Regions from separate parts of the Rhizobium acidisoli genome, predicted to be linked through region 1. Evidence: riboswitches for the same ligand, from Rfam matches in the RefSeq annotation. Region 1 holds a riboswitch; the other holds the start of a gene.
The links. Region 1 has a riboswitch for thiamine pyrophosphate ahead of thiC (phosphomethylpyrimidine synthase ThiC). Riboswitches for the same ligand answer to the same signal wherever they lie in the genome.
Positions count from the first base shown of each region.

Region 1 (7,060 bases):
CATCCGGTTGCGGCAAATCGACTTTGCTGCGCATGGTCGCAGGGCTAGAAAGCATCACCGGCGGCACGGTCTCGATCGGCGGAAAAGTCGTGAACAATCTGCCGCCGAAGGACCGCGACATCGCGATGGTCTTTCAGAGTTATGCGCTTTATCCGCACAAGACCGTCGCCGAAAACATGGTCTTTGCGCTGCGCCTGCAGAAGCAGCCGGCCGACATCATCAAGCAGCGGCTGCAGGCGGCGGCCGAAACGCTTGACCTCGTGCCCTATCTCGACCGCTATCCGCGCCAGCTTTCGGGCGGCCAGCGCCAGCGCGTGGCGATGGGACGCGCCATCGTCAGGTCGCCGCAAGTCTTCCTGTTCGACGAGCCCTTGTCGAACCTCGACGCCAAGCTGCGCGTGCAGATGCGCAAGGAGATCAAGGAGCTGCACCAGCGGCTGAGAACCACGACGATCTATGTCACCCATGACCAGGTCGAAGCGATGACGATGGCCGACAAGATCGTGGTCATGCAGGGCGGCAGGGTCGAACAGATCGGCACGCCCCTGGAACTCTACGATCGTCCCCGCAATACATTCGTGGCAGCCTTTATCGGCTCACCGTCGATGAATCTGCTGAAAGGCCGCTACAAGGCCGATGGTGCGATCTTCGTCACGGAGACTGGCGACGAGATTGCGCTCGCTTTCACCCCGCAGGCGTCCGACGGGCAGGCTGTGGTCCTGGGCGTGCGGCCTGAACACCTCTCCCTCAGCCAAAGCGGCCTCAACACGACCGTCAACGTCACCGAACCCACCGGGCACGAGACGATGGTCTTCCTGCGCTACGGATCCGGCGAGCTTGTCGCAGTGCTTTCCGACCGTTACGATTTTGCGCCCGGGCAGGTCGCGACGATAGCTGCTCGGCCAGGAAAGCTTCATCTATTCGATGCGGAATCTGGCAAGACGTTGCGACCGGATTGAGCGGGCATCGATTCGAAAGCCCCCGAGATAGGTTCAAAGTGGTAATATCGGGGTGACGAGCCTCGAATTCTTCCGCTCGCCCTCAACCTATGGCAAACCAATACCGCCCTAACCGCTACGCACTCGATTTGGAGTAAAGGCCGAGGTTGCTGCCGATGGCGAACCCGCAGCGCTGATAAAATGTCGACAATGCACCTTCCCGCTGTGAGACCAACCAGACGCTGTTGCATCCCTCGGCCTTTGCTGTTTCGAAAACTGCTGATAGCAGCGCGGTCCCTATTCCCGCACCTTGGGCTTCAGGCAGCACCGACAACTCATCAAGGTAAACGACCGGACCGGCATGGCGGCGCTGTCGTATGCCCAACGCGATCCCCAGCACCTTGCCTCCGTCAAAGGCCGCAAGCGCAATGGATTTCGGCGTTTCAAGCACGGTGTTTACGTTTTCAACCGCCGCTTCCAGCGACCAATTCTCGTTCCACGGCGGTCCGGAATAGGCCCTGACCAGCACAGTGGCGGCGCCATGGAGATGTTCTACCGTAAGACGTTCAATCCGAATCGCCATAGATCCACCTGACGTTGAGTGAATTGACATTTGCCGCAGTTCGTTCGGTAACGCAACAGGCTCCGAGCCGGACGATCTACGGAAACGACAAAGCTGTAAGCTTGACACAACCAGCGACCGCGCTTTACGACTGTCGGCATTCACCAGGGGGGTCCCGCAAGGGGCTGAGATACTGCTGGACAATAAGGCCTAGCCTGTTGTGGCGCAGTGACCCGTTGAACCTGATCCAGTTCATACTGGCGTAGGGACGGTGCAAGCGCTCGAAGGCTTCGGATTCACGCGTGGAATCCGTGCCGGCGTCTTTCCATCATTCCGGCTGATTAACTGGGTCTCCAACTTACAACTTGGAGCCTCAAACCATGACCATTGCCGCAAAGAATCTCACCCCGACCGTCACCACCGGCCCGCTGCCGGCATCGCGGAAGATCCATATTCCGGGAGATATCCATGGCGATATCCGCGTGCCGATGCGCGAAATCAGCGTCCATCCGACCGCGGGCGAACCGCCTGTCGCCGTCTATGATTCCTCCGGTCCCTACACGCTCGAAGGCGCCGAGATCCGCATCGAGCAGGGCCTGTCCCCACTGCGCCGCGACTGGGTGCTGGCCCGCGGCGACGTCGAAGCCTATGATGGCCGCCATGTCCGCCCCGAAGATAACGGCTTTGTCAGCGGCGACCGGCTGACGCCGGAATTTCCGGGGCGGCGCCGGCCGCTGCGTGCCAAGGACGGCAAAGCCGTCACCCAGCTCGCCTATGCACGGGCCGGCATCATCACGCCGGAGATGGAGTTCATCGCCATTCGCGAGAATCTCGGCCGCAACGCGAAGGCCGAAGCGCTGGTGCGTGACGGCGAGAGCTTCGGCGCCGATATTCCCGATCACGTGACGCCGGAATTCGTCCGCCGGGAAGTTGCCGCCGGCCGGGCGATCATCCCGGCCAACATCAACCATCCCGAAAGCGAACCGATGATCATCGGCCGGAATTTTCTGGTGAAGATCAACGCCAATATCGGCAACTCCGCCGTCACCTCATCGATGGCCGAGGAAGTCGAGAAGATGGTCTGGGCTGCCCGCTGGGGCGCCGATACGGTCATGGATCTGTCGACCGGCCGCAACATCCACAATATCCGCGAATGGATCATCCGCAATTCGCCGCTGCCGATCGGCACCGTGCCGCTCTATCAGGCGCTGGAAAAGGTCGGCGGCATCGCCGAGGACCTCAGCTGGGAGATCTATCGCGATACACTGATCGAGCAGGCCGAACAGGGCGTCGACTATTTCACCATCCATGCCGGCGTGCGGCTGCATTACATCCCGCTCACCGTCAATCGCGTCACCGGCATCGTCTCACGCGGCGGTTCGATCATGGCCAAGTGGTGTCTGCATCATCACCGCGAAAGCTTCCTCTACGAGCATTTCGAGGAGATCTGCGATATCTGCCGGGCCTATGACGTCTCCTTCTCGCTCGGCGACGGCCTTCGCCCCGGCTCGATCGCCGATGCCAACGACGCGGCGCAGTTTGCCGAACTCGAAACGCTCGGCGAACTGACGAAAGTCGCCTGGGCCAGGGATTGCCAGGTGATGATCGAGGGACCTGGCCATGTGCCGATGCACAAGATCAAGGAAAACATGGACAAACAGCTGGCCGTCTGCGGCGAGGCGCCCTTCTACACGCTGGGGCCGCTGACCACCGATATCGCCCCCGGCTACGACCATATCACCTCCGGCATCGGCGCGGCGATGATCGGCTGGTTCGGCACGGCCATGCTCTGCTACGTCACCCCGAAAGAACATCTTGGCCTGCCCGATCGCAACGACGTCAAGACCGGCGTCATCACCTACAAGATCGCTGCCCATGCGGCCGACCTTGCCAAGGGCCACCCGGCCGCCCGCCTGCGCGACGACGCCCTGTCGCGGGCGCGCTTCGAATTCCGTTGGGAAGACCAGTTCAACCTGTCGCTCGACCCCGACACCGCCCGCAGCTTCCATGACGAGACGCTGCCGAAGGAAGCGCACAAGGTGGCGCATTTCTGCTCGATGTGCGGCCCGAAATTCTGCTCGATGCGCATATCGCACGACATTCGCGCCGAAGCGCAGAAGGAAGGGCTGGACGCGATGGCGGCGAAATATCGCGAGGGCGGCGATCTCTATATGCCGATCGATACCCCCGCACATGGGGCGGACTGACATGCGCGTGCTTGTCAAAGGGGCCGGCGTCGCCGGCCTCACCGTCGCCCGCGAATTGCATGCTCGCGGTGCCGAGGTGACAATCTTCGACCCGCATCCGAACTTCGCTCATGCCGCCTCCTGGCTCGCCGGCGGCATGCTGGCGCCCTGGTGCGAGCGGGAAAGCGCCGATGAGGCCGTGCTGACGCGCGGTCTCGATGCCGCCGACCGCTGGGAAGCGATCCTGCCGGGCAGCACCGTCCGCAACGGCACGCTGGTCGTTGCCTCGACGCGCGACCATGGCGAGCTGAAGCGGTTTGCCAGCCGCACGACCGGTTATCAATGGGTGGAAGAGAACGATATCGCCACCCTCGAGCCCGCGCTCGCCGCCCGTTTCAGGCACGGCCTGTTCTTCCCACGCGAAGCGCATCTGGATCCGCGTCAAGCGTTGCGCGGATTGAAAGAACAACTGTCGGCAAACGGCATCACCTTTACCGACACGGACCCGAGCGAAGGCGATTTCTCCGATATCGTCGACTGCACCGGCGCTGCCCGCGTCAGGCAAGATCGCGATCTGCGCGGCGTGCGGGGCGAAATGCTCTATCTCCATACCGATGAGGTCACCCTCGCCCGGCCCGTCCGCCTGCTGCATCCGCGTTTTCCCGTCTATATCGTCCCCCGCGGCAACGGGTTTTTCATGGTCGGCGCAACGATGATCGAAACCGATTCCGACGGCCCGATCACCGCACGTTCGCTAATGGAACTGCTGAACACGGCCTATGCGCTGCACCCGGCCTTTGCCGATGCCGCCGTCGTCGAAACCGGCGCTGGCATCCGCCCTGCCCTGCCCGACAATCTTCCGCGCGTCATGCGGGAGGGAAAGGCCGTCGTGTTCAACGGCCTCTACCGCCACGGCTTTCTGCTGGCGCCGACCATGGCGGCCGAGGCCGCCGATCTCGTTTTTTCCAAATAGCTGAAGCAAAGGAACACCAATGCAACTGATCATCAATGGCGAGGCCCAGACAATCGCCGCCACCACGCTTTCGCAGCTTCTGGCCGCACTCGACTACGAAGGCGACTGGCTGGCGACCGCCGTCAACGGCGAACTGGTTCATCGCGAGGATCGCAACGAGCACATGCTGAGCGACAATGACAGGATCGAAATCCTGACCCCGATGCAGGGAGGCTGAGCATGCTTGATCTTTACGGAAGCCAAATCGCATCACGCCTTCTCCTCGGCACTGCACGTTACCCCTCGCCGGCGATCCTGACCGAAGCCATCACGCGCTCCAAAACCGAGATCGTCACCGTGTCGCTGCGCCGCGAAATGGCCGGCGGGCGCAACGGCGGCGCTTTCTTCGACATGATCCGTGCGCTCGGCGTTCACGTTCTTCCCAACACGGCCGGCTGCCATGGTGTGTCCGAGGCGGTGCTGACGGCGAAGATGGCCCGCGAAGTGTTTCGCACCGATTGGATCAAGCTGGAGGTGATCGGCAATCACGACACGCTGCAGCCGGATGTTTTCGCGCTCGTGGAGGCAGCCCGCATCCTGACCGGCGAAGGCTTTCAGGTCTTTCCGTATACGACGGACGATCTGGTCGTTGCCGAGCGTCTGATCGACGCCGGATGCCGGGTGCTGATGCCCTGGTGCGCGCCGATCGGATCGGCGGCGGGACCACAAAATCTTTCAGCCCTTCGATCGATGCGGGCGCATTTTCCCGATGTGCCGCTGATCGTCGATGCCGGTATCGGCCGGCCTTCGCATGCGATGATCGTCATGGAGCTCGGTTTCGATGCCGTGCTGCTGAACACCGCGGTTGCCGGCGCCGGCGACCCGGTCGCAATGGCAGAAGCCTTTGCCGGGGCAATCGATGCCGGCCGGCAGGCGTTCGGCGCCGGCATGCTGGAACCGCGCGACATGGCCGTGCCTTCGACACCCGTGATCGGAAAGGCGGTGTTTGCATGAAAATCGATCGTTTCTGATTGCTGGCGACATCGCTCGGCTCGGGATTGCCTTCGACCTGAGAGGCGGGCTAGAATCAAACAACGAAGTGCCTCGGAGAAATCGGCATAGCGCCGCCGCGGGCGGGATTTCGTGCCTATCCTGTCATTCGAGGCGGATTGACTGGCGTTTTTCGTTAAAGGTTTAATCGGCCTGTTCATCTACCTTTGCGTGTTGAGTGAGATGGTGACCCACGATAAGGATATCGCACGCGGCGGATTTAGGCATGAGCAGGAAGTTTCAAATCATTTGGTGGATTTTGGCGCTAGCCGTGTTACTCGGCCAAATCCACAAAGTGCATGCAACCTATTTCAGCCCCTCGCCACTTTCGATGGCGGAATGGTTCGACTGGCTCATGTCATTTCCCGAATGTGTAGTTGTCTGCCTCTTTGCAGCGAGAATTCAAGTGGGATCGGTCTTCTGGTGGCGCACCTATTCGTTCATATATCCCATTTACGCGTTACTAGTTGTTTGCGTTTGCGTGCGTCTCTATCTTTTTCGGTATATCCCTGACGGCCACCCCATACCTTACGGCATCGCTTTGGCCATGGTCATTTTGATGAAGGTCATGTCATTTCAGGCAATCTGGCAATACGCCCGCGACAATAAAATGTGTCGATACGCAACGGCGTGAGGTCAGCCCGAAACGCTTCGATCTTTCGAAAGCATTTGCCGCCATTCCCGTACTTTGACCATGGTCACTTGTCGCACTACTTCGGCGACAAAGTAGCAGCAACCACGCCCACGTGGCCCGTCCGAACGGGCGTGCGACGCGTCCATGGCAATTTATTGCGTGTCTCCGTCCGCCACTTTCTTAGAGTGGCGGCCGATTGACAGGGAAAGCCATGACACCGTTGCAATTGAAGCTCAAACCAGAACGCCGCACGCTTGCCATTACCTGGGAAGGCGGCGACATCTCCCTTCTTCCTGCCTCTGAACTGCGCCGGCGCAGCCGCGCCGCCCAGGCGGTGCGTGCATCCCTCGACGGGCGCGAGACGAGCTTCGACGACGTAACGGTGACGGGCATCGAGCCGATCGGCTCCTATGCCGTCAGGCTGGTTTTCTCCGATGGGCATGATCGGGGGATCTACCCCTGGCAATACCTGCGCGAAATCGCCGATTCATTGGCTTGAGGAATGATGCATGGATAATTTTGTAGAAGGCCTGTCCGAGGTCGCGTGCGACGTGCTGGTGATCGGCGGCGGCACGGCCGGGCCGATGGCGGCACTGAAGGCAAAACAACGCAATCCCAACTTGAACGTCATCCTGCTCGAAAAGGCCAACGTCAAGCGCTCGGGCGCGATCTCCATGGGCATGGACGGGCTGAACAATGCCGTCGTCCCCGGCTATGCGACGCCGGAGCAATACACCA
Region 1 covers NZ_CP035002.1:149,217-156,276, reverse strand. The annotation lists gene CO657_RS33140 (ABC transporter ATP-binding protein) at 1-959, shown strand, start outside; gene CO657_RS33135 (GNAT family N-acetyltransferase) at 1,075-1,521, opposite strand; TPP riboswitch at 1,657-1,787, shown strand; gene thiC (phosphomethylpyrimidine synthase ThiC) at 1,881-3,707, shown strand; gene thiO (glycine oxidase ThiO) at 3,709-4,659, shown strand; gene thiS (sulfur carrier protein ThiS) at 4,679-4,876, shown strand; gene CO657_RS33115 (thiazole synthase) at 4,879-5,652, shown strand; gene CO657_RS33110 (hypothetical protein) at 5,915-6,322, shown strand; gene CO657_RS33105 (DUF971 domain-containing protein) at 6,534-6,821, shown strand; gene CO657_RS33100 (fumarate reductase/succinate dehydrogenase flavoprotein subunit) at 6,832-7,060, shown strand, end outside.

Region 2 (7,060 bases), on a different replicon from region 1:
CATTCAGCAACTCCATCAGCGAACGCGCGGTAATCGGCCCCGCATCGTCACTTTCGATCATCGTCGCACCGACCATGAAGCAGTTCTTTTCGCGCGGCACGATATAGATCGGGTGGCGCGGATGCAGCAGGCGGACGGGGCGAGAAAGGCTGACCTCGCGCGTTTCGACGCAGAGCATCTCGCCTCGAACACCACGCAATTCGGGCAGTTGGCCAATCTGGGCGGCACCGGTGCAGTCGATCACCCGGTCATAATGGGCAACGTTCGCATTGCCCGTGACGCCGAACACGAGAAGCACGCGGGCGTTCTCCAGTCCTGCCGCAAGTCCCGAGAGCGCCTGCCGTGGATCGAGGTGCGCTTCCTGCCGGAAGAACAACGCCCTGCGGAAGCGGCCGGCGAGATCAGGCTCCAGAGCTGCGATCGCCGCCTCGTCCAGCCATTCCCATCCGCTTGTGCGGCGGGAAAAGCGGTCCAGCTCGGCGGTATCTCGCCCACCCGCGACCACCAGCGTTCCTCGGCGTTTGACGTGGCCGGGCAATGCTGCCTCCCACCAATCGGCGGCATTACGACCGAGCGTCAGCACCGGTTCCTCCGCACTTTCCCGTTCGCACCACGGGGCGAGCATGCCGCCGGCAAGGCCGGAGGCGCCGCCCCCGACCTTGTCGGCCAGCTCCGTAAGGGTGACGCGGAAGCCTTGGCGATAAAGCTGCCAGGCCACGGTGAGGCCGGCAACGCCGGCCCCCTTGACAAGAACGCGCATGGTCATCCTCCAATCGGTATTTTAGCGGCCTCTACGACCGACATGTAAAGATCGCCGCCCTGTCGGTATTTCGCCGCCATCGCGTCCAGCCCCTCCTTCTGCGCCTCGGCGCGGATGTTGTGCGATATGCGCATCGAGCAGAAATGCGCCACCTTGTGCGCTTCCTTCGGCAAGGTCTCGTCACGGTAGCTGCGGGCGGTGTCGGGATGGGAGTAATCATAGACGACGAAAGGCGGCTCGCCGGCGGTCGGATGGACGCTGATTCCGCGCATCGGCACGCGGACATGACTGTGGATAACTCCCGGTATGGATCTTCCGCGACACTGGCAGCGGGCCGGTGGTGACGGTTGGGGTGAAGTTTTTTGCGGCAATGTCATAGTTTGAGGCTCCAAATTGAAAGTTGGAGACCCAGTCAGCCGGAATGATGAAAAGACGCCGGCATGGATTCCACGCGTGAATCCGAAGCCTTGGAGCGCTTGCACCGTCCCTACGCCAGTATGAACTGGATCAGGTTCAACGGGTCACTGCGCCACAACAAGCAACACCTTATTGTTCAGCAGTATCTCAGCCCCTTGCCGGGCTCCCCTGGTGAATGCCGCCATGAAAGACCGGAGCTGCCCTTCTGTCAAGCAAGGCCTAATGCATATTTTTCTTGCTCGTCAAGCATGACGGCTTCCCGTCTAAAATCGCCGTTGAAACCGGAAGTCTCCGTGCCTCCGCTAATTGCATTTCACAAGCGCGATATGCGCGCCGCAATAGGAACCTAACTGGCGGATATTCGCCACCTCCACCGAGGCGAGAAATGCCGGGCCCGCCCGTTCCTTAAGACAGGTTCCTTCGGCCCGCGAAGGTGCTTTTAGCTTTGTCGATTGCGCAGGCTCTCAGTGCGCGAGCGCTTCCGCCACCCGAATCCCACCGGCTGGATCCGAATCGACCCCACAAGCAGCGCGATCACGCCGTCCCCGACGATCCATTATGCGATCTTCGTCCAAAACGTGAGCTCCATAGCAACAAGCCGGAGCGCTGGCCTCGAAATCGCGCCGTGCCACGACGTAGGAACGTCCTGAGCGGAAGCGGATGTCGACTGTCCTCTAGAGCCAATATCGGTTTCTCGGGGAAGCTTCATGCGGTCGAGGCCTCATTTTTTTGGATATGGTACGCGCGTTGTACTATCGTGGCGGGAAATCCGGAGAGGGGCATGCAATATGGCCAAAGGTTGGTGCTGTGAGCAGCACCTCGGCTGATCATCGGGCTGCCGCAGTAGGCGCTTCGGGCGGTATAGCCATTGCAGACTTCGAAATTCCTGAACTGCTAATCGCCGCGCTGTTTGAGGGCGTTATCATTGGCATGGCCGTTGAGCAGTTCCTAGCTACGATGAGCAAACAGGCTTGGCGGGAGAAAAACAGATGGCGCTCGGAGGAAACGCGCTGGAATGAGCGTGCCGTACTCGGACCCTGGCTTAAGACACCAGCTGCGGAGCCATTACGGCCGGTCGACGCCGCGGATCAACTCCGTATCGTGATGCGCTCGAAGTTCACCATCCAGCCATTGCTGAACAAGAGGGGAGCCCGGGTAGGTTTCGCATTCGTAACGTGAGCACTAATTTCAAGCTGAGGCTGAACATCAATGATCAAGCGATGACGCGGAACGTTGCATCAGGACAGTGGTTACGCTGGTTCGCTGCCAAGGCGGTTGGTTCATCTGCTGGTTCTTAGCTCTCTACCGGTCGACTTTCTCCGCTGCTTCAAGCGAAAATTCGGCGCGCAATACCGCCTTCTGTGCTCGCGAAAAATCGGCGGCGGCTTGTTCTGCCCGCTCTTGCGCGGCGCACCGGGCGTCTTTGCGCTGCGCAAGCGATCGGCCGGCATCGGCTTCATGGCTGCGCAATACGGATTGTCGCATCAACGCGTCCTGAAGCTTGGCGGCGGAGATAACGCCGCTCTTGCGCAATTCGTCGACGATAGGATTGCCTGCGGCCCGGCTTGCTGCCATGTCGAGCGCTTCGGAGGCTTTCGCTTCCCGCTCCCGCGCGTTTTCGGCGTCCGCCCGCGCCTCGGAGAGGCTGCGGGAAAGATTGTCCGCCCGCAGGCTGCGGATCTCCAGTAACTGCCTGAGAGACTTCAGCGCCTTCATATCAGCCGCTCAGGCACCGTTGTTCGTCGTCAGGATTTCCAGCTGGCCGCCCTTGATGACCTTGATGCTGTCGGCTTCCTGCCGGCTCAGCACGTCTTCGACGGCCTTGGTGAAGACGGAGGGGCCGCGCACCAGCACCAAGCCGCTGGCGGGATCTTCACGCAGTGCATCGTCCGGCAGTAGCGGGAACAGCGCGCGAATGGCGTTTTGCTCGGTCTTCCAGCTGCGGTCGCCGCGATCGAGGACAACGGTGGAGACCTCCTGCTTAGGCGCGATGATGATGCGGCTGCCGTCATAGGCGACGAAGAGATTGCTGGCATCGCCAAGCTTGACGAAGGCCTTGGCTCCGCTTTCTCGGACGGACCAGTGCTCGACCTTGCCGCTCAGCGTCCCGACTGTCGTGACCGGGATGCCAGACATGAAGGACAGCGTCTGGACGACATCGCCAAGCGGCAGGGAGACGACATCCAGGCGCACCTCCCGCTCGCCGGCGCCGGCTGATGGAGGAAAGGAGACCAGCAGTCCGATAGCGGCCATGTAAACAAAACGCGCAAACATCTGAGTTTACCTCACGATCCGGATGCCGCCCGACAACTAATGAACGAAGGAAATCAGGGGGCTGCGAAATCCAGTCTGTTAATAATTATCTGATCTACTGTTGCAGATCACCGGTCCGCTGGGAACAGGACGAATATCCATTTCGCGCAGTTGTTGTACATATCGCGAATTAATAACTTTTTAACATAAGCTATTGAATTCGATCCGGAATTCTGCAAGGTTTTGGCCGCCAAAACCATGCAAGGAGTTCAAGACATGGCTACCAGCACTAGTACTTCGACACTTGATTCGGGTATCGGCTCGGCGATTTCCGCCTTCAAGTCGGCCCAGAACGAAGCGACCGCGCAGAGCCTCCAGGTTGCAACTGAAATCACCAAGATCAACGGCGTCGCAAACGCCATCAAGAAGATCGGCCCAGGCTGATTGAAACAATGGCGAGACGGGTTCGCCCGTCTCGCTTCCCCGCTCTCGAAGACAATAAAAGCCGCTCGACGGACGGTTCGGGAACAAGATGGCTATGGATCTAGATCCCTCTTCGCCGACATTCAGAGGTAACGCCGGCAACGCTGCGTCAGGCCGCGGCGGACCGGTCTTGCGTATCACGCGCGCCGGGCGCAGCTCCATTCTGCCGTTGACGGCGGAGCGGCAGGTGGTCGGCGGCAGCGCCGATTGCGACCTGATCATCCTCGGCGCCAAACCGGAACCCGTCTTTGCCATTAGTCTGCAGCGCTCCCGCGGCTCCGACGCGGTGTCGTTGACCGCGCTGCGGGATGACGTGGTGATCGATGGTCATTCCATCCCGCGTGATCGAACGATGAGCCTTACAAAGAGGCAGACCATCTCCTTCGACGGCACGGCCTGCGAACTCGAAGGTCTCGGCGCCGGGCGCGGGCGGTTCGCGCCACGCCGGATTGCGGCTGCCGGCCTTCTCGGGCTGGCGGCGATGCTTTTGCTGGTCGGCCTTTACAACAGCGATGCGCCGGCTCACGAAGGCCCGCCCGTCAGGGTTTCCGCCGCACCCGAACCGGCGCCGTCATCGGCGGCGATCGCTGCCGAAATCCGCCAGGCCATTCGTATGGCTCAGATTCCCCAAGATCTGAGCATCGTCGCCACCGCCGACGAAATTCGCATCGGCGAAGGATCGCGGCCTCTCGGCCTGCCCGACAAGACCAAGATGCGTAGCATCATCGCCTCGATGAGCCGGCGCGGTTCCGTTTCCATCGTCGATCTCACCGCCCTCTCTTCCGGTCTCGACGGCTTCGTCGCCGCCGCCGGCTATACGCCCGTCAGGTTCATCATCGGCTCCGACGGCCGCCGCTACGAGGAAGGCGATGTCGTTGCGAGCGGCTGGCGGATCAAGGAGATCGGCAACGACCAGATGATCGTTTCCCGCGACAGTGAGGACGATACGGTCAATTTCGTCTCCGCCGGCAATGCCGAACCGAAGCTCGCCGAAATTTCCAGCAGCGAACAAGAATAGGCGATGGCGTCGGAAGCCGGATCATGAAGGTAAGGTCATCCGCCATCGCCATGCTTGCGCGGCGCACCGATATGCTGCTTGCGGTGTTTTGCGCCTCCGTCGTGACGATGATGGTGCTGCCGCTTCCGACAATCGTTCTGGACGTGCTGATCGCCTTCAATCTCTCCTTCGCTTTCGTGGTGCTGATCACCACGACCTATCTGAAGAGCGTGCTTGAAATCTCGACCTTTCCCGCGGTCATTCTGATCGGCACGCTGTTCCGCCTGGCCTTGACGATTTCCTCGACGCGGCTCGTGCTGGCGGATGCCGATGCCGGCGAGATCATCATGGCCTTCGGCGATTTCGTCGTTGCGGGAAATGTCGTCGTCGGGCTGATCATTTTCCTGATCGTGGCGCTGGTGCAGTTCATCGTGGTGACGAAGGGCGCCGAGCGCATCGCCGAGGTCGGCGCGCGTTTCACGCTCGATGCCATGCCGGGCAAGCAGCTCGCCATCGACAGCGACCTGCGCAACGGCCATATCACCACGGAAGCTGCGCAAAAGCGCCGGTCGCGTCTCGAACAGGAGAGCCAGTTCTTCGGCGCGATGGACGGCGCCATGCGCTTCGTCAAGGGCGATGCGGTCGCAGGATTGGTGATCGTCGCCGTCAATCTCATAGGCGGCCTGGCGATCGGTATCTTCCAGAAGGGGCTGAGCTTCGCCGAGGCTGCCCATCTCTATACGCTGCTGTCGATCGGCGACGGTCTGGTGTCGCAGATTCCGTCGATTCTGATGGCAGTCTCGGCCGGTATCGTCGTGACCCGCGTGTCCGATGACGGCAACGGCAGTCTCGGCAGCGATATCGGCCGCGAACTCTTCCGGGAGCCCCGCGCATTGGCGATTGCGGCGGCGCTGGCGATCTGCGCGGGCTTCGTCCCGGGATTTCCCACAGGCGTGCTCGCCGCGATCGGCCTGTGTCTGGCGGGCCTAGCCTTCATGGTGCATCGCCGGCGCGCGGGCCCGGCCGCAGCCGGATCGGCGAATGCCGTGGAAAGCGCCAATTCCTATCCGCTCGACAGGGCGAAATATGGCGATCCCGTCATCGCCACCGTCGCGCTGGAAACGCTAGCGCGGCTTGAGGCGATGCGGCTCGGCGAAATGCTGGACGGGCGGATTCGCCTGGCGGCGCGCGCCGCCGGCGTCTCCGTGACAGTGCCGACGTTCAACGCCGATCCCCGCATGGCCGAGGATCTGATCCATCTTCAGGTCGAAAATGTGCCCGCCGGCCTCGTCAACTGCGGTCCTGAACGGACGGCCGAACAGATTGCCGACGACATCGTGCGCATCGTCCGCCGCCATATCGGCGCCCTGTTCAGCGTCGACGACGCGGCACAATGGCTGGGGAGCCTCGAACCGCGTCTCGGCAAACTGGCGATCGACGTCGCCACCCAGGTGCCGCTGATGCTGACGGTCGCGGTCGTCAGGCGCCTGCTGGATTCCGGCGTGACGCTTTCCCAGCCGCGCGGACTGCTGGAAGTGATGCTGCAGGCCGGCACCGATCACGCGCCGGATGCCGTGGCCGAAATGGCGCGCGCCGCGCTGGTCAAGCAGATCGCCTTCGGGCTTCTCGACCGGCGCGGATTGCTGCCGGCGCTGGTGCTTCCGGCCGAATGGGACCACTTCATCCGGTCCTATGATGCCGCTGGAGCGACCGAGAAGATCGAGATAGCCGAAAGACTGCGCCTGCTGGCCGAGAAAGCCAGGCAGGCTCTCGAGGACACCAACGAGCGGGGTTACGATCCCGTCATCATCGTGCCGGGCGAATGGCGCCTGCTCACCCAGACGCTGATGATCCACCACAACTGCCGCATTCCGGTGCTGGCGGCGGCGGAGATCGACAGGGATATAACGATCGAAACCGTCGGAGAGATCGGGCAAATCCGGAACGCTGCCGGCTCCAAACAGAGGCCAGGCTCATAGAGCAGGTGAAGTAGACGAGACCAACTGGGGTGAATGCAATGTGTGGCGTAGATGGACAAAGGCCCATAGACTTCGACAGAACCTCCCGTTTCGACCTTGAGTCCGGTTGCCTTGGCGGCAGCAATAGGGCCGACACGGGATTTCACCGCCATCCGAACCCGCAAGGTTTCG
Region 2 covers NZ_CP034999.1:85,181-92,240, forward strand. The annotation lists gene thiO (glycine oxidase ThiO) at 1-760, opposite strand, end outside; partial or broken gene CO657_RS22740 (phosphomethylpyrimidine synthase ThiC) at 763-966, opposite strand; TPP riboswitch at 1,227-1,357, opposite strand; partial or broken gene CO657_RS22745 (DUF2726 domain-containing protein) at 2,001-2,335, shown strand; gene CO657_RS22750 (hypothetical protein) at 2,480-2,893, opposite strand; gene CO657_RS22755 (hypothetical protein) at 2,903-3,451, opposite strand; gene CO657_RS36850 (hypothetical protein) at 3,707-3,874, shown strand; gene CO657_RS22760 (SctD/MshK family protein) at 4,044-4,931, shown strand; gene CO657_RS22765 (flagellar biosynthesis protein FlhA) at 4,955-6,889, shown strand; gene CO657_RS22770 (pectate lyase) at 7,001-7,060, shown strand, end outside.
Region 2: it holds a riboswitch for thiamine pyrophosphate, as region 1 does, so the genes downstream of both, CO657_RS22740 (phosphomethylpyrimidine synthase ThiC) here and thiC (phosphomethylpyrimidine synthase ThiC) in region 1, are expected to answer to the same signal.